DNA from 4 places in the Streptomyces sp. NPDC001407 genome. Region 4 is predicted to be linked to each of the others. Evidence: riboswitches for the same ligand, from Rfam matches in the RefSeq annotation. Region 4 holds a riboswitch; each other region holds the start of a gene.

The links. Region 4 has a riboswitch for cyclic di-AMP ahead of ACFY1P_RS13350 (C40 family peptidase). Riboswitches for the same ligand answer to the same signal wherever they lie in the genome.
Region 1: it holds a riboswitch for cyclic di-AMP, as region 4 does, so the genes downstream of both, ACFY1P_RS28715 (transglycosylase family protein) here and ACFY1P_RS13350 (C40 family peptidase) in region 4, are expected to answer to the same signal.
Region 2: it holds a riboswitch for cyclic di-AMP, as region 4 does, so the genes downstream of both, ACFY1P_RS17885 (M23 family metallopeptidase) here and ACFY1P_RS13350 (C40 family peptidase) in region 4, are expected to answer to the same signal.
Region 3: it holds a riboswitch for cyclic di-AMP, as region 4 does, so the genes downstream of both, ACFY1P_RS12895 (C40 family peptidase) here and ACFY1P_RS13350 (C40 family peptidase) in region 4, are expected to answer to the same signal.

Annotation. Positions count from the first base shown of each region.
Region 1 covers NZ_JBIAWF010000026.1:16,527-20,730, forward strand. Annotated here, with positions in the region: gene ACFY1P_RS28705 (cytochrome P450) at 1-123, shown strand, start outside; gene ACFY1P_RS28710 (transglycosylase family protein) at 288-1,328, shown strand; cyclic di-AMP (ydaO/yuaA leader) riboswitch at 1,589-1,755, shown strand; gene ACFY1P_RS28715 (transglycosylase family protein) at 1,759-2,502, shown strand; gene eno (phosphopyruvate hydratase) at 3,115-4,204, shown strand, end outside.
Region 2 covers NZ_JBIAWF010000012.1:9,849-14,052, reverse strand. Annotated here, with positions in the region: gene ACFY1P_RS17895 (HPr family phosphocarrier protein) at 132-413, shown strand; gene ACFY1P_RS17890 (GntR family transcriptional regulator) at 598-1,263, opposite strand; gene ACFY1P_RS17885 (M23 family metallopeptidase) at 1,534-2,337, opposite strand; cyclic di-AMP (ydaO/yuaA leader) riboswitch at 2,351-2,506, opposite strand; gene ACFY1P_RS17880 (pitrilysin family protein) at 2,756-4,123, opposite strand; gene ACFY1P_RS17875 (pitrilysin family protein) at 4,159-4,204, opposite strand, start outside.
Region 3 covers NZ_JBIAWF010000007.1:124,363-128,566, forward strand. Annotated here, with positions in the region: gene ACFY1P_RS12885 (helix-turn-helix transcriptional regulator) at 1-743, opposite strand, end outside; gene ACFY1P_RS12890 (ATP-binding protein) at 985-1,425, shown strand; gene ACFY1P_RS12895 (C40 family peptidase) at 1,505-1,975, opposite strand; cyclic di-AMP (ydaO/yuaA leader) riboswitch at 1,980-2,177, opposite strand; gene ACFY1P_RS12900 (urease subunit gamma) at 2,954-3,256, shown strand; gene ACFY1P_RS12905 (urease subunit beta) at 3,271-3,582, shown strand; gene ACFY1P_RS12910 (urease subunit alpha) at 3,575-4,204, shown strand, end outside.
Region 4 covers NZ_JBIAWF010000007.1:231,855-236,058, reverse strand. Annotated here, with positions in the region: gene ACFY1P_RS13360 (hypothetical protein) at 61-237, shown strand; gene ACFY1P_RS13355 (S1 family peptidase) at 717-1,754, shown strand; gene ACFY1P_RS13350 (C40 family peptidase) at 1,847-2,320, opposite strand; cyclic di-AMP (ydaO/yuaA leader) riboswitch at 2,324-2,501, opposite strand; gene ACFY1P_RS13345 (glutamate--cysteine ligase) at 2,832-3,914, shown strand; gene ACFY1P_RS13340 (hypothetical protein) at 3,952-4,204, opposite strand, start outside.

The sequences.
Region 1 (4,204 bases), on a different contig from region 4:
CTGCTGCGCCGCCTCCCTGACCTGCGGCTTTCCGTCGACCCCGAGGAGTTGCGGTGGCGCGGCGGGCTCATCATGCGCGGACTGCGCACCCTGCCGGTCGAGTTCGCACCGCGCTCCGGATGACCCTGCGTCAACTGGCGTGACCACCGCGTGACCTGCGCTACACCGGCTTGTGACTCGTGAGGGCGGTGGCTATGTTCGACCACCATATTCGCCGCCACACGAGAGGCCATCGCATGCGCTCCGGGAACGGTCGACATCGTCGCCCCCGTCAGGTACCCGCCGTCGTGGTCGCAGCGGGGGTGACGGGCTCGGCCCTCGCCATGCCGCTGCTCGCGGCCACCGGCGCCAACGCCGCCGGCGCCCCCACGTGGGACCGCGTCGCCCAGTGCGAGTCCGGCGGGACGTGGAGCACCAACTCCGGCAACGGCGCGTACGGCGGGCTGCAGATGACCCAGGAGCTGTGGGAGCAGTACGGCGGCCGGACGTACGCCCCGCGGCCCGACCTCGCCAGCCGGCAGCAGCAGATCGCCGTCGCCGAGAACGTCCTGAACGCCGGGGCGAGCACCTGGCAGTCCTGCGGCTCCGCCGCGGGCCTCACCAAGGGCGGCGAGGCTCCGGAGGTGACCCCCGGCAGCACCAAGGAGCCCACGTACGACGCGCCCGCGCCTCGTGCACCGGAGCGCACTCCCTCCGCACCCGCGACGGGCGGCTCCGCGCCGTCGGACTCCACCGCTTCCCCGGCTGCCCCGGCCTCACCGTCCGCAAACCCGGACGCGAAGCCGGATGCGAAGCCCTCTTCCGGGACGCCCTCGCCTTCCGCGAGCGGCAAGAGCGACAAGCCCGAGGGCGGCAAGCACCGCAAGGACCCGGGCGGTCCCACGACGGGTCCCACGAGCGGACCCACGGGCGATCCCACCGAAATCCCCACGTCGGGCGCTTCGCCGTCCACGCAGGCACCCACCGACCCGTCCGCCGGTGAGCGGCCCACGGACCCCGCGTCGCCGCACGCGCCGTCCACCGGCAGCCCGGAGCCCGGCTCCGGTTCGAGCTCGGACCCGGGCTCCGGTTCCGGCTCGGGCAAGCACCGCGCGGAGCCGCCGCGTTCGGACGACGAGGGCCGCGCGTCCCGGGGTGGCGATGACGCCCGCACCGGCAGGCCCGCCGCGGGGGATTACACCGTGCGGCCGGGTGACAACCTGTCAGTCATCGCGGAGGCTCACTCCGTTAGCGGTGGATGGCAATCGCTGTACCAGCGGAACGAGAAAGTTGTCGGATCCGATCCCGATCTGATCCTTCCTGGTCAGCGGCTTGAGGTCGGTAAATAGCCCGACAGTTCGGGGGGAATGTCCGTTCCAGTCGAAAGTGAGACATGGGTCTCGTTGAACTTCCGCGGAACGGCCTCCTCCGAAACTTGGCGCACCCGCTCCCACCTGCGGATATGTCAGGTTTCCATGGGTAACAAGAGGCAACTGTGGCTGGAAAGAGGGGTTTGAACCCGTCGGCCCGGAGTGCTTACCGTCATGACCGCTCGCCACCGCGAGCACCACGGTCGCCACGCCGAATCCTGCCGGCGACCGGCGGAGTCGTCGCGAAAGCGCCGTAGGCAGGAGCGGGGGAACCAAGGTAGGCGCCGGAACGGTCCGCGAGGACCGGAACGGCTTGGGGTGAAGCCGAGTGTGCTCGCACACGAGGCCGGGCGAACTCACAGCCCGAACCCGACAGCTCACCTCGTAGGCGTCGGTGAGGAAACGACTCATGTCCAAGGGCAAGCACCGTCGTCCGTCCAAGGCCGTCCGCATCGTCACGCTCGCCGGTGTCACCGGCGCCGCGGTCGCGGCCCCGCTGATGATCGCGACCTCCGCGAACGCCGCCTCCGTCTCCACCTGGGACAAGGTCGCCCAGTGCGAGTCCGGCGGTAACTGGTCCATCAACACCGGCAACGGCTACTACGGCGGCCTGCAGTTCTCGCAGTCCTCCTGGAACGCCGCCGGCGGCCAGAGCTACGCCGACCGAGCCGACCACGCCAGCAAGTCCCAGCAGATCGCCGTCGCCGAGAAGCTCCTCGCCATGCAGGGCCCGGGCGCCTGGGGCTGCGCCGTGTCCGGCATGACCCCCGGTGGTTCGGGTGCCGGCGCGGACACCTCCGGCTCGGAGAAGGCCGACCGCGGCACCTCCACGAAGTCGCACGCCGACCGCAGCGAGCGCCAGGCCACGCCGAAGAAGACCACCCCGAAGCACGCCGCGCCGCAGGCGCAGAGCTCCGACGAGGACGAGTCCGAGGCCGCCCCGGCCCCGAAGCAGACCGCGCCGAAGCACGCCGCCCCGAAGACGGTGAAGAAGGGTGACGGCGAGTACGAGGTCAAGGAAGGCGACACGCTCGGCAAGATCGCCGATGCGAACAAGGTCAAGGGCGGCTGGGAGAAGCTCTACGACCTCAACAAGGACGTCGTCGACAACGCCGACCTGATCTTCCCGGGTCAGCACCTGCACCTGAGCTGACGCCTCAGCCCCACGGCCCCGCCCCGACGCGTACCCCGAGCGCGCCGGAGCGGGGTTCGTTTGTTTCCCCGGCCCCGCCCCTTCCCGCAGCATCTGATGCGCGGCTCCGCCCCGGACCCGTGCCCGGGTGCGGCTTGACTGCGCCTGCGGCGCTTTGTTCCCCTACCCCGCCCCTTCCCGAAACTGGGGCTTCGCCCCAGACCCCTGACCGCGCTGACGCGCGGTGTCCTCAAACGCCGGACGGGCTGGATTGCACGGAGCGTGGGTTCGTAACCTGCGGCCCGCAATCCAGCGTCGCAGGCAACGGACTACGGACCGCACATCCAGCCCGTCCGGCGCTTGAGGACACCCGGCGAAGCCGGGTAGGGGTCCGGGGTCTCCCCGGTTTCGGGAAGGGGCGGGTAGGGGAACAAAAGCCCGCCGCAGGCGCAAAGCAACCCGCACCCAACCCCGGCCCACTTCATCGCTCAGCGAACATTGCCGCCATTCGCCCCGCCATCTGCGCCTTTGTGGCATTTTTCGGCCCGTGGGCCGTCCCGACGGCAGGGCGACCCCCCGCCGCCCGTTAGGCTCGTGCTCGCAGAACTCCAGACACACACGAAGGAGACCCTCGTGCCGTCCATCGACGTCGTCGTAGCTCGCGAGATCCTCGACTCGCGAGGCAACCCCACGGTCGAGGTCGAGGTCGGCCTCGACGACGGCTCCACGGGCCGTGCCGCCGTGCCGTCCGGTGCCTCGACCGGTGCCTTCGAGGCCATCGAGCTCCGTGACGGTGACAAGAACCGTTACCTCGGCAAGGGCGTCGAGAAGGCCGTCCTGGCCGTCATCGAGCAGATCGGCCCGGAGCTCGTCGGCTACGACGCCACCGAGCAGCGCCTGATCGACCAGGCCATGTTCGACCTGGACGCCACCGACAACAAGGGCTCGCTCGGCGCCAACGCCATCCTCGGCGTCTCCCTCGCCGTCGCGCACGCCGCGTCCGAGGCCTCCGACCTGCCGCTGTTCCGCTACCTGGGCGGCCCGAACGCGCACCTGCTGCCCGTTCCGATGATGAACATCCTCAACGGTGGGTCGCACGCCGACTCCAACGTGGACATCCAGGAGTTCATGATCGCCCCGATCGGCGCGGAGTCCTTCTCCGAGGCCCTGCGCTGGGGCGCCGAGGTCTACCACACCCTCAAGTCCGTGCTGAAGGCCAAGGGCCTGTCCACCGGCCTCGGCGACGAGGGCGGCTTCGCCCCGAACCTGGGCTCCAACCGCGAGGCCCTCGACCTCATCCTCGAGGCCATCAAGCAGGCCGGTTACACCCCCGGCCAGGACATCGCGCTCGCCCTGGACGTCGCCGCCTCCGAGTTCTACAAGGACGGCTCGTACAACTTCGAGGGCAAGTCCCGCTCGGCCTCCGAGATGACGGACTACTACGCCGAGCTCGTCGCCGCGTACCCGCTGGTCTCCATCGAGGACCCGCTGTTCGAGGACGACTGGGACGGCTGGAAGACCCTCACCGAGCGCCTCGGCGACAAGGTGCAGATCGTCGGTGACGACCTGTTCGTCACCAACCCCGAGCGCCTCGGCCGCGGCATCGAGGAGGGCGCCGCCAACGCCCTGCTGGTCAAGGTCAACCAGATCGGCTCGCTGACCGAGACCCTCGACGCCGTCGAGCTGGCCCAGCGCAACGGCTTCAAGTGCATGATGTCGCACC
Region 2 (4,204 bases), on a different contig from region 4:
AAGGCCGCCCACCGACAACGGGTCCGGCTCGCGCCGGTGGGCCGGACCGGGGAGGGTGGGGGCAGCCGGAGCACCGCGGACCCCGTGAGACACTGGTCTAGACAACCAATAGCGACTTGAAGGGCAACACCATGGCTGAGCGCCGCGTCAATGTCGGCTGGGCCGAGGGCCTGCACGCTCGTCCCGCGTCGATCTTCGTCCGTGCGGCGACGGCCGCGGGCGTCCCGATGACGATCGCCAAGGCCGACGGCAACGCCGTCAACGCCGCGTCCATGCTGGCCGTGCTGGGCCTGGGCGCCCAGGGTGGCGAGGAGATCGTCCTGGCCTCGGACGCCGAGGGTGCCGAGGCGGCGCTCGACCGTCTGGCGAAGCTGGTCGCCGAGGGGCTCGAGGAGCTCCCGGAGACCGTCTGATTCACGGTCAATCGCGCGCGGCGGGGCCGCGGCGGCCGATGGAGGCCGCCGCGGCCCCGTTGTCCGTTTTCCCGGGCCGTCCGCATTCCGCCGGGCCACCCGGGCCGGGTTTCGCGCCGTGCGCGCCCCGCGCGAATTCCTCCCAGGGACAAGGCGGCAACGGACCGCGGATAACCGCCTGTTGTCAGGACGGGGCGGCCGCCGTGCGCACCGATTGTTTCGGATTCCGCGCCCGGACCTGACGGACGGGCCTGCGCAGCCGGTATTCACCCGGCGCGCGGTCGGCGCGCGTCGCGGCGAGCGCCCGCGCGCGCTCCGCGTCGCCCCGGGCGATCGCGTCGACGAGGGCGCCGTGCGCCTCCCAGGTGCGCACCGGCCGCAGGGGCGGCTCGGCCACGTACACCCAGGCGATCTTGAGCCGCAGCTGGGTGAGCAGGGCGGCGAGGCTGGGGCTGCCGGTGGCCTGGGCGAGGGTCTCGTCGAACCAGTCGTCCAGGGGCCGCAGTTCGCCGGTCCGGCCGGCCCGCGCCCGCTCCAGACCGAGCCTGACCAGCCCACGGAGCACCTTGAGGTGCGCCTCGGTGCGGCGCTGCGCGGCGCGCGCGGCGCCCAGGGGCTCCAGCAGGGCCCGGACGTCGAGCAGGTCGGCGGCCTCGTGCTCGGTGGGTTCGGCGACGCAGGCGCCCGCGTGGCGGCGGGTGGTCACGAAGCCTTCGGAGGCGAGGGTGCGCAGGGCCTCGCGCACGGGCACGCGGGAGACGCCGTAGCGGCGGGCGAGCAGTTCCTCGATGAGCCTGCTGCCGGGCGGGAAGGAGCCGGAGACGATGTCGTCGCGGATCGCGGTGCACACGGCCTGCGTGGGAATTCCGCGGCTGTCCGGCGCTGGGTTGTCATAGCCGTTCACGTACGGCCCCGCATGGGTGAACCTCCGCATTGACCCCCGCGAAACGCGGCCGATTGACGCCTGTCGGGCGACTCTATTGCAGGGGCCGGGAATTTCCGATGGCGCCGGTGAAGTCAGCGATATGTTTTGGCCAACACGAAGGCCCCGGTCGGTGAACCGGGGCCTGGTGACGGGAAACTCCGCGATACGGCTGTGAGAGCCGGGGCGCGCGGTGCGTCAGACGTTGACGCCGTGCGAGCGAAGGTACTCGACCGGGTCGATGTCGGAGCCGTAGGTGGGCGCAGTGCGGGCCTCGAAGTGCAGGTGCGGGCCGGTGACGTTGCCGGTGGCGCCGGAGAGGCCGATCTGCTGGCCGGGGGTGACCGTCTGGCCGACGCTGACGTCGATGGACGACAGGTGGCCGTACTGCGTGTAGGTGCCGTCGTTGTGCTGGATGACGACGTTGTTGCCGTACGCGCCGCCCCAGCCCGCCTCGACGATGGTGCCGGCGCCCACGGCGTGCACCGAGGTGCCCGACTCGGCGTGGAAGTCGACACCGGTGTGGCTGCCGGAGGACCACAGGCCGCTGGACGCCTTGTAGGCGGTGGAGACGTAGGAGCCGTCGATGGGCGCCACGAAGGTGTTGAGGCGCTTGCGCTCCTCGTCGCGGGCGATGCGCTCCTTCTCGGCGCGCTCGGCGTCCGCCTTGCGCTTGGCCTCGTCGGCCTTCTGCTTGACCTCGGCGGCCTGCTTCTTGGCGGCGGCCTCGGCCTGGAGGCGGGCGGCGGTCTCGTCCGCGGCGCTGCGCTGGATCTCGGCCTGCTCGCCGACGCGGTCGGCCGTGTCGTCACCGATGACGATGGCCTGCGTCAGGCCGGTGTCCTCGACGCGCGGGGCGTCGTCGGTGGCGGCGAGCGCCGGCGCGGCGAAGCCCGCCATGACACCGGTGGCCGCGAGGGTGGCTATGCCCGCCGCGTTCGCCCCGGCGCGGACGGCGCGGCTCGGACGGCGGTGCTTACCGGTGGGACGAGTGAACGCCATGGGTACGGCTGATCCTTTCCTTCCTTCTCGCCTACCGGGTTAGCTGACGGGTTCGGAGCAGGAAGGTCTCCTACGGATCCCTCCGGAGAGGGGCCCGATTCACCCCAGGGACATGTGGGTCCCCGGCTCCCCTGGCTCGCGCCGTACGGGGACTCGGCGATGACTGTCCGGGGCCGCGGATGCGACTCACATCTGACGGGCAGCCGCCCTGACGCTAGACGCCGCTACTTTCGAACGGCAAACAGAAGCCGGGATTTGTGGCGTACGACACAGCGGAGATGTGCAACCAGTCCACTAAATCGGGCATAAGGGAGGCGCGCCGGGCCCATCGGCCCCGCGCGCCTCCCGAGTGGCTGATGTCACTCGGCGTCAGACATCAGCCGTCGGACGCGACTCGGGTGTGAGTCACCGTCAGGCGTCAGCCGCTGACGACGGTGACCTCGCCGATCCCGAGCGCCTTGACGGGCTCCTCGATCTCCGCGGCGTCACCGACGAGGACGGTCACGAGCCGGTCGACCGGGAAGGCGTTGACGACGGCGGCCGTCGCCTCCACCGTGCCGGTCTGCGCGAGGCGCTCGTAGAGCCGCGCCTGGAAGTCGTCCGGCAGATACTGCTCGACCTGGTCGGCGAGCGTGCCCGCGACGGCCGCGGCGGTCTCGTACTTCAGCGGCGCGACACCGACGAGGTTCTGCACGGCGGTGTCCCGCTCGGCGTCCGTCAGGCCCTCGGCGGCGAGGGTGCGCAGCACCGTCCACAGGTCTTCCAGGGCGGGGCCGGTGGAGGCGGTGTCGACCGAGCCGCTGATGGCGAGCATGGCCGCGCCGGTGCCCTCCGGGGAGGAGCGCAGCACCTGGCCGAAGGCCCGTACGCCGTAGGTGTAGCCCTTCTCCTCGCGCAGGACGCGGTCCAGGCGGGAGGTGAGGGTGCCGCCCAGGCAGTACGTGCCGAGCACCTGGGCGGGCCAGACGCGGTCGTGCCGGTCGGCGCCGATCCGGCCGATCAGCAGTTGCGTCTGGACGGCGCCGGGGCGGTCCACGATGACCACGCGGCCGGTGTCGTCGGCGGTGATCGGCGGCACCGGCCGGGGCTCGGCGGCGGAGCCCGTCCAGGCGCCGAGGGAGTCGCCGAGCGCCTCCTCCAGGTCGATGCCGGTGAAGTCGCCGACGACCACGGCGGTCGTGGTGGCGGGCCGGACGTGCGCCTCGTAGAAGGCGCGCACGGCGGCGGCGTCGACGCGCTCGACGGTCTCCTCGGTGCCCTGGCGGGGGCGCGACATGCGCGCGTCGGCCGGGAAGAGGTGCTTCGAGAGCGCCATGGCGGCGCGGCGGGAGGGGTTGGCCAGCTCGTGCGGGATCTCGTCCAGGCGGTTGCGGACGAGCCGCTCGATCTCGCTGTCGGGGAACGCGGGGGCGCGCAGGGCGTCCGCGAGCAGGGCGAGGGCCTTGGCGAGCCGGGAGGCGGGCACCTCCAGGGAGACCCGGACGCCGGGGTGGTCGGCGTGCGCGTCGAGGGTGGCGCCGCAGCGCTCCAGCTCGGCGGTGAACTCCTCGGCGGTGTGCTTGTCGGTGCCCTCCGACAGGGCGCGGGCCATGATGGTGGCGACCCCGTCGAGGCCCTCCGGCTCGGCGTCCAGCGGCGCCAGGAGGTTGACCTCGACGGCCACGATCTGCTGGCCGGGGCGGTGGCAGCGCAGCACGGTCAGGCCGTTGGGCAGGGTGCCGCGCTCGGGGGCCGGGAAGGCCCAGGGGGTCGCCTCGCCGGCCCGCGGGCGCGGGTGGAAGGTCATCGAAGATCCTGCGGTTCCGGTGGCCACGGCGTCACTCACTGGGCCGTCTCCTCGTCGTTCAGGTCGTGCTCGGCGTGCTCT
Region 3 (4,204 bases), 110 kb from region 4:
CTCGTCAAATGGTCGAGAACAACCACGTCCAGATCAGCAATGCGCGGAAATGAGAAAATAACAAAAGGCCCGGTGATGCCAATGTGGCCGCTCCTGGAGAACGGCAGTACATGCAGCCGCACATGACGCTGTGCACCCGTTTCCACCAGGTGTCGCAACTGCCCGGCCATGACCTCCCGTCCGCCGACCTGATGGCGGAGCACCGCCTCGTCCAGCACGGCGCACAACTCCAGTGGGCTGGCGCCACCCAGCACCGACTGCCGTGCCATGCGCACCCGGACCAGCTTCTCGACCTGTTCCGGCGGCGGGTCGTTGAGCGCCGCACGGGTCACGGCGCGGGCGTAGGCGGGAGTCTGGAGGAGGCCCGGCACGACCGTCGTCTCCAGGGTGCGTAACCGCGACGCCTCCGATTCCAGGCTGATGAAGTCGAGATACGCCGGGGGCAGCAGATTGCGGTAGGCGTACCACCAGCCCCGGCGGCCGCCCTCCGCATCGGCGGTGCCCGCCCCGCACAGCGCTCCCAGCAGCGCGCGCAGTTCGGGGTCCGACACTCCGTACGCGTCCAGCAGCAGCGCGACGTCCGAGGACTTCACGCCACTGCTGCCCGTCTCGATCCGGCTGACTTTCGACTGGTGCCAGCCCACCGCGTGGGCGGCCTCCAGGCTGGTCAGTCCCGCGAGTTCGCGCTGGCGGCGCAGCTCACCGCCGAGTTTGCGGCGGCGCACCGCGGGTCCGTTTCGCATAGCCCTGCCTCCGCCCGTGGTGAACCTGGTGTTTCTTGTCAATAGACCACTGTGCCGCCGGAATCCGGTCGCTCGTCGTAGAGTTCACCGCTTCGAGCGACAGATATATGCAGATCTCGGGAGATCGCCCGCATCCTCACCATTTCCGGTGGCAGGCTGTCGCGCAGAGCCGACCGGAAGCGCTCTCGACTTCACGGCGCATTGCGTCGGAGTCCGCTCCCGGCGGGAAAGGGACTGCGCCATGGCAGATCATCAAGAAGCCACCGTCACCCTGCCGAGCGCCCCCGCCTCGGTCTCCACCGCACGCCGCTATGTGGCCGGCGTGCTCGCGGACTGGGGGCTGCCGGGCGGCACGGAAGCCGCCGAGACCGTGCGGCTGATCGTCTCCGAGCTCGCCACCAACGCCGTGCAGCACACCCGCGGCCAGTCGCCCACCTTCACCGTCGAGGTCCGGCTCGAACTCGACCGGCAGTTGCGGATCGGGGTCACGGACAGCCACCCGCGCTTGCCCCGCAGACTGCCCGCCGCCGTCCAGCAGGACAACGGGCGGGGCCTGGTCATCATCCGCTGCCTCACCGCGGAGCGCGGGGGAAGGGTCTTCTTCACCCCGAACCCGGACGGCGGCAAGACCGTGTGGATCTCGTTGCCCTGGACGGTGCCCGCCCTCAGCGCCGAACGGTGAGGGCGGGGCCGGGGCCCCGCACGGCGTGCGGGGCCCCGGCGCGGCGTCGCGGCCGCGTGCTGCCGGGCGTGAGGGCCGGTCAGTCCACCCGGCCGTAGCGGACGTTGTTCGTCCAGATCCGCTCCAGACGGACCACCGCGCCGGTCTTGGGCGCGTGCCAGATCTTGCCGCCACCCGCGTATATCCCGACGTGGTAGACACCCTGGCCGGAGACGAAGAACACCAGGTCACCGGCTTCGCGGGCGGAGCGGGAGATGTGGGTGGTCCGGTTGTACTGCTCGGCGGCGGTGCGGGGCAGGCTCTTCCCGGCCCGCTTGAAGGAGTAGAGGGTCAGGCCCGAGCAGTCGAAGCGGTAAGGGCCGGTCGCACCCCATTGATAGGGCGAGCCCTGTTTCGAGGCCGCGATGTGCAGTGCTTCGGTGGCGACGGTCGATGCCGCTGCCCCTGTCGCGCCGCCCGGCACCAGCACCGTGGCGCCGACGGCGGCGAGCGTGAGCGCGGAGGCCGCGCCGGCCCTGGACATCATTGACGGACGTTTGTGCGCGCCCATGTGCCAACCCTTCGTCAGCCGCCTGTGAAGGATGACCTGTCGGGTTCGGGCAGGCGAAGATGCCCGGCCGTGTCAACGGCTTCACCCCAAGGGCCGACCGCACTACTCTTGGTCGTCCCACCGTGCTCGGGTCCTCCATCCCCACCGGTGCGATCGGTCGACCCGGCATCCAGACAGCGGCGGGGTTCGGCGTCCGCCTGGACCGCCCCGCCGGGATGGCGGGGTCTTGTCGTCGACGGGATCTTGGCGCAGCCCAGGTACGGATTCCGAGCGGAACCAGAGGTATGTGAGGCTGCTCACTCCTGGGCAATTCCGCTGGACACGACGGGGATTGTCCGTTTCGGCGAAGCCCTGTTGAGCCGCTGGCCTGGGGCCCGTCGACAGGGCTCCGGCGCGGCGTGCGTGCCCGGCTGAAATCGATCACCGCGCCTCGTCTACGACACCGTCCGGCGTCTGGGGGAGCGGTGTTTATTCGCCCGCCGACCCGTGATCCATGGGCGCGGGCGGGAGTGTGAGCGGGATGGCGCCCCGGACGCGCCGCCGCGCCCCGGCCCGGACCGGCACCGGACGCGCCAGGGTGCTCCCGGGCAACTCCCGCCCACCGTCCTCGAACGCGGCTGCGAGGACTTCTCCCGGCCCCGTGCGGCCGACGCGCGCGGTCTGCGGCGCCCGTAGTCCGTCGTACGTGTCATGAGGGAGCGGCGGAGTGATCCGGACCAGAAGATCCAGTAGATGCAGACAGCAGCGGCACCAAGTCCCGGCCCGGATCGCCGGATCCGCCCCTTCCGCCCCTCCGGTCCCTCCCGACTCCTCTGGCCATGGATGCGCAAAGAGTCAGTTAACGCGTTGGAAAAGCTTCCGCTCTAATCTGCAATCCCTGGCCGTCCGATGAAGAACCCCAGGTCAAAGGTGTGTAGAACTCTTGTGTGCCCCCGTTGGGTTCCGCTAGGGGGACTGGTTCGTCAGTGAGGTGGACGCATGCAACTCTCCCCGCATGAGCAGGAACGCCTGCTTCTCCATGTGGCCGCCGACGTAGCCGAGAAGCGCCGCGCCCGTGGGGTGCTCCTCAACCACCCCGAGGCGGTGGCCCTGATCACCGTCCACGTCCTGGAAGGCGCCCGCGACGGCCGGACCGTCGCCGAGCTGATGTCCTCCGGGCGCAAGGTGCTCACCCGCGACGAAGTGATGAGCGGCATACCCGAGATGATCCACGAGGTCCAGGTGGAGGCCACCTTCCCGGACGGCACCAAGCTCGTCACCGTGCACGAGCCCATCGGCTGAAGGGGAAGACCGCCATGATTCCCGGAGAGATCCTGCTCGCCGACGCCCCCGTACCCCTCAACCAGGGGCTCCACCGCACCCGTCTCACCGTGCTCAACGCCGCCGACCGGCCCGTGCAGGTCGGCTCGCACTATCACTTCGCCGAGGCCAACCCGGGCCTCGACTTCGACCGCGCCGCCGCGCGCGGCAAGCGGCTCGACATCGCCGCCGGCACCGCCGTGCGCTTCGAGCCCGGCATCCCCGTCGAGGTCGGCCTGGTGCCGATCGCCGGCAAGCGGATCGTCGAGGGGCTGCGCGGCGAGTGCGGAGGACCGCTCGATGACTGAGCTCAGCCGGGCCGCGTACGCGGAACTGTTCGGCCCCACTGTCGGCGACCGCATCCGCCTCGCCGACACCGACCTCCTCGTCGAGATCGAGGAGGACCGCAGCGGGGGCCCCGGCCACGCCGGGGACGAGGCGGTCTTCGGCGGCGGCAAGGTCATCCGGGAGTCCATGGGCCAGTCCCGCGCGACCCGCGCCGACGGCGCCCCCGACACCGTCATCACCGGCGCCGTCGTCCTCGACCACTGGGGCGTCGTCAAGGCCGACATCGGCATCCGCGACGGCCGCATCACCGGCATCGGCAAGGCCGGCAACCCCGACACCATGGACGGTGTCCACCCCGACCTCGTCATCGGCCCCGAGACCGAGATCATCGCGGGCAACGGGAAGATCCTCACCGCCGGGGCCGTCGACGCCCACGTCCACTTCATCTGCCCGCAGATCGCGGACGAGGCCCTCGCCTCCGGCGTCACCACGCTGGTGGGCGGCGGCACCGGCCCGGCCGAGGGCAGCAAGGCCACCACCATCACCCCCGGCTCCTGGCACCTTGCCCGGATGTTCGAGGCGATGGAGGGCTACCCGCTCAACGTCGGCTTCCTCGGCAAGGGCAACACCGTCTCCTACGAC
Region 4 (4,204 bases):
TGATCGGGGTGTCCCATACTTCGGGGAAAGACCGCTCGACCCGTACGACAGGAGTTCCGCATGACCACCGACGCCCCGAAGCCCGCCGAGGCCACGCAGCCCGCCGAGGCCACGCCCAGCGAGCAGGCCATCCTCGCCGGACTGGGCGCGCCCATCGAGCACGCCGAGGGCGCCCCGATCCCGGGGACGGAGCCCAGCGGGCCGATCCGCCCGACGCACACGACGGGCGCGCAGTAGGCGCGACGCCCGGCAGGCACCGGGGACGGGCCTTCGACCGCTCGACGGTCGGGGGCCCGTTGTCATCGGCGCCCCCGGGGCCTGTTAAAGGAACGCAAAGAAACCTTCGCTCCGCCCCTCGAGAGAACGGTATCCGGACAGTCGCGCCCCTTCCTGTCCGCTCACCGCGCCTCAGCCATCCGCGCCCGTCACGGGCGTTCACGAGGGCGGCTCGCGGTACGCGTGTGACGTAGGGGACTTGTCGGCGCACCGCCCGTACGACCGAATGTCGCTCTTGAACGTTCACATGGACGATCCGATACTCCGAGAATTGACATGGACGCGACTAGCGGCTCCCGGTCGGCCCCGGGTGGCGCATCGGCCGTCACGGCCCTGTCATCACGTCACATCCACCCTCCGTGCCCGGACATCGGACTCGTCGGGCACCCCCCACGGGAGGCCACGTGAAACGTCCTCGCATATCCGCACGCCGTTCCGCCATGGCCGGCACGGCAGCCGCCGTCCTCGCGACCGCCGCACTCGCCCTGCCGGCCGCCCACGCCACGTCGGCGCCGTCGGCCGACACCCTCTCCGCCGAGCAGGCGTCCGGCCTCGCCCAGCGGATCGCCGCCGAGCTCCCCGCGAGCACGGCCGGCTCGTACTACGACGCCGCCACCCACCGGCTCGTCGTCGACGTGCTCGACGCGACGACGGCGGCGAAGGTACGGGCCACGGGCGCCGAGGCCAAGCAGGTCCGGCACTCGGCGGCCGAACTCGACTCTGCCAGAGGCATCCTGAAGGACCGGGCGTCCATCCCGGGTACCGCCTGGTCGGTCGACCCGAAGACCAACAAGGTCGTCGTCACCGCCGACAGCACGGTGCGCGGGGCGCGGCTGAGCCGGCTCGACAAGGTCGTCGCGAGCCTGGGCGACAAGGCCACGCTCAGAAGGACGGCCGGCACCTTCCGGCCGCTCATCGCCGGTGGCGACGCCATCTGGGGCAGCGGGGTGCGCTGTTCGCTCGGCTTCAACGTCACCAAGGACGGGCAGCCGTACTTCCTGACGGCCGGACACTGCGGCAACGCCTCGGCCGACTGGTCCGACTCGCAGGGCGGCGCCCAGGCCGGCACGACGGAGAGCTCGACCTTCCCCGGCCACGACTACGCCCTGGTGCGCTACACCGGCTCCTCCGACCACACCAGCGCGGTAGACCTCTACAACGGCGGCCGGCAGAACATCAGCCGGGCCGCCGAGGCGACCGTCGGCGAGCAGGTGCAGCGCAGCGGCAGCACCAGCGGCCTGCACGACGGCCAGGTCACCGGCCTCAACGCGACCGTCAACTACCAGGAGGGCCAGGTCGACGGCCTGATCGACACCAGCGTGTGCGCCGAGCCGGGCGACAGCGGCGGCGCCCTCTTCGACAACGACGCGGCACTGGGCCTCACCTCGGGCGGCAGCGGGGACTGCTCCTCCGGCGGCGAGACCTTCTTCCAGCCGGTTCCCGCGGCCCTGCAGGCCTTCGGGGCGCAGCTGCCCTGATCCTCCACCGCGCAGCTGCACCGCTCACACCGGCACACGGCCCCCGTGCGCGCCTTCCGGCGGCGGGGGCCGTCTCCCGTGGTCCGCGGGGGTCAGTTGACGCGGCCGTACCAGACGCTGCCGCTCCAGATCTTCTCCAGGCGGACGGACGCGCCGGGCTTGGGCGAGTGCCAGATCTTGTTGTCCCCGGCGTAGATGCCCACGTGGTAGACGTTGCTGCCGGAGTGGAAGAAGACGAGGTCGCCGGTCTGGCGGGAGCCGGCGGAGAGGTGCCGGGTCTTGTTGTACTGGTCCTGCGCGGTGCGCGGCAGGTTCTTGCCGACCTTCTTGAACGAGTAGAGCGTCAGGCCCGAGCAGTCGAAGCGGTTGGGGCCCGCGGCGCCGTACTGGTAGGGCGAGCCCTTCTTGGAAGCGGCGACCTTCAGCGCGGCCTGACCCGGGGTCGCCGCCTGGGCGTCGGCCGCCACTCCGGGCAGCAGCATCGAGGCGGTGACGGTGGCGGCGGTGAGGACGGTCGCGGCGCCGGCCCGGGAAACCAGCGTGGATATGCCGGGGAACGCAGACATGTCAAACCCTTCGTCATCCGCCTGCGAAAGATGACCTGTCGGGTTCGGGCTGTCGAAGTTGCCCGGCCACATCCGTGGCTTCACCCCAAGGACCACCGCCATCGTGGTCCGCCGTACCTGGGTCTCCCGCTCCTGCCGATCCAGTCGGTCTGCTCCGCACCCGGAACGGCGGCAGGACTCGGCGTCCGCCCGGGGTGCCCGTCTCGGTGACGGGATCTTGTGTTCGAGTGACGATCCTGCATCACGAAGTCCCGGAAACCGGAGCCAGAACGGCTTTCTGTGAACTTCTTCACTTCACGGCATTCGTGGAACCGGGGTGCTTTTCCGGCGCACGGAAATCAGGCAACTCCTTTTCGTTCTTGGGAGTTGAGGTAATCCGGCGACTGAAATCCGGTCACCCGGATCCGTTCCGCTGCCGGTACGCGCGGGAGGGCGGACGTCTTTGCGTCAGAAACACGCGACCGCGGGGAGCGCACGGTTCGCCGTGACAGCGCGAGGGTAGCCCTACGGCATGCTCACCCTAGGGATCGAGGAGGAGTATCTTCTGCTCGACCCGGCCACCGCACTGCCCGTTGCCAAGGCGGAGCAGGTCTGCGCCGCGGTGGACCTGGAGCCGGTCGTGCACGAGCGGGAGATTCAGGCGGAGTTGTTGCAGGCCCAGGTGGAAGTGGCCACTCCGGTCTGCGCGGACCTCGCGGAGGCGAGCGGGCATCTGCTGCGGCTGCGCCACGCGGTGAGCTCCGCCGCCAAGCGGAACGGCTGCCGGATCGCGGCGTCCGGCACGTCACCCCGCGCGGGCCTGGTGCCCGTACCCGTCACCCGGCATCCGCGCTATCTGGCGATGCGCAGCCGGGCTGCCCAACTGGTCGACGAGCAACTGGTCAACGGGATGCATGTGCATATCGCCATCCCCGACCGGGAGATGGGCGTCGCCGTCCTCAACCGCGTCCGCCCCTGGCTGCCCGTGCTGGTGGCCATGGCGGCCAACTCACCGATGTGGCACGGCCACGACACCGGCTTCGCCAGCTGGCGCACCGTGGTCTACAGCCGCTGGCCCGTCAGCGGCCCGCCTCCGCACTTCACCGATCTCGCCGACTACGAGGAGCGTATCCAGGCGCTCTTCGTCGCCGGGGCGATCAGCGACCGGGGGCAGCTGTACTGGCAGGCCAGGCTGTCCGACCGCTATCCCACGATCGAGGTGCGCTGTCTGGACGTCCAGCTGCGCGCCGACGACGCCGTGATGTTCGCCGGGATAGTGCGCGGCATGGTGGCGACCGCCATCCGCGACGAGAAGAGCGGCCGCCGGGCGGCGTACTGCCCGCCGGAGCTGCTCGGCGCCGCGAACTGGCACGCCGCCCGGCACGGCCTGGAAGGCGTGCTCGTCGACCCCGAGGGCAAGCGCCGCGGTGCCGAGGACGTCGTGCAGACCCTGCTCGGGCACATCGGGCAGGCGCTGGAGGAGGCCGGTGACCTCCAGCAGGTGAGCTCGCTGGTGCACCGCCTGCTGCGGCGGGGCACCCCGGCGGACCGGCAGCGCCGGGTGCTGGCGGCGGACGGCATCAAGGCCCTCACCGATCTCATCACCGAACCGTGACCGGCGGCCACGGCCTGCCGGGCCGAGCGCCGCCGCGTCAGTAGTGCGGGTCACCCTCGATGCGCCCGCCCAGCGCACGGGCCGTGGCGGGCAGCTGACGGACGCGGGTGGCCAGCAGCACGACGGCGAGGCCCAGATACACATAGGTCATGAGGAGCCGGGCGGACTCGCCCGGCAGGGCGAACTGCACCGCGAAGAGGACGAAGAGACCGGCTGCCTGGAGGCGCACGAACCGCAGGTCGAGCAGGACCACCACGGCGAGGACGGTCTGGGCCGCGGTCAGGGCGACC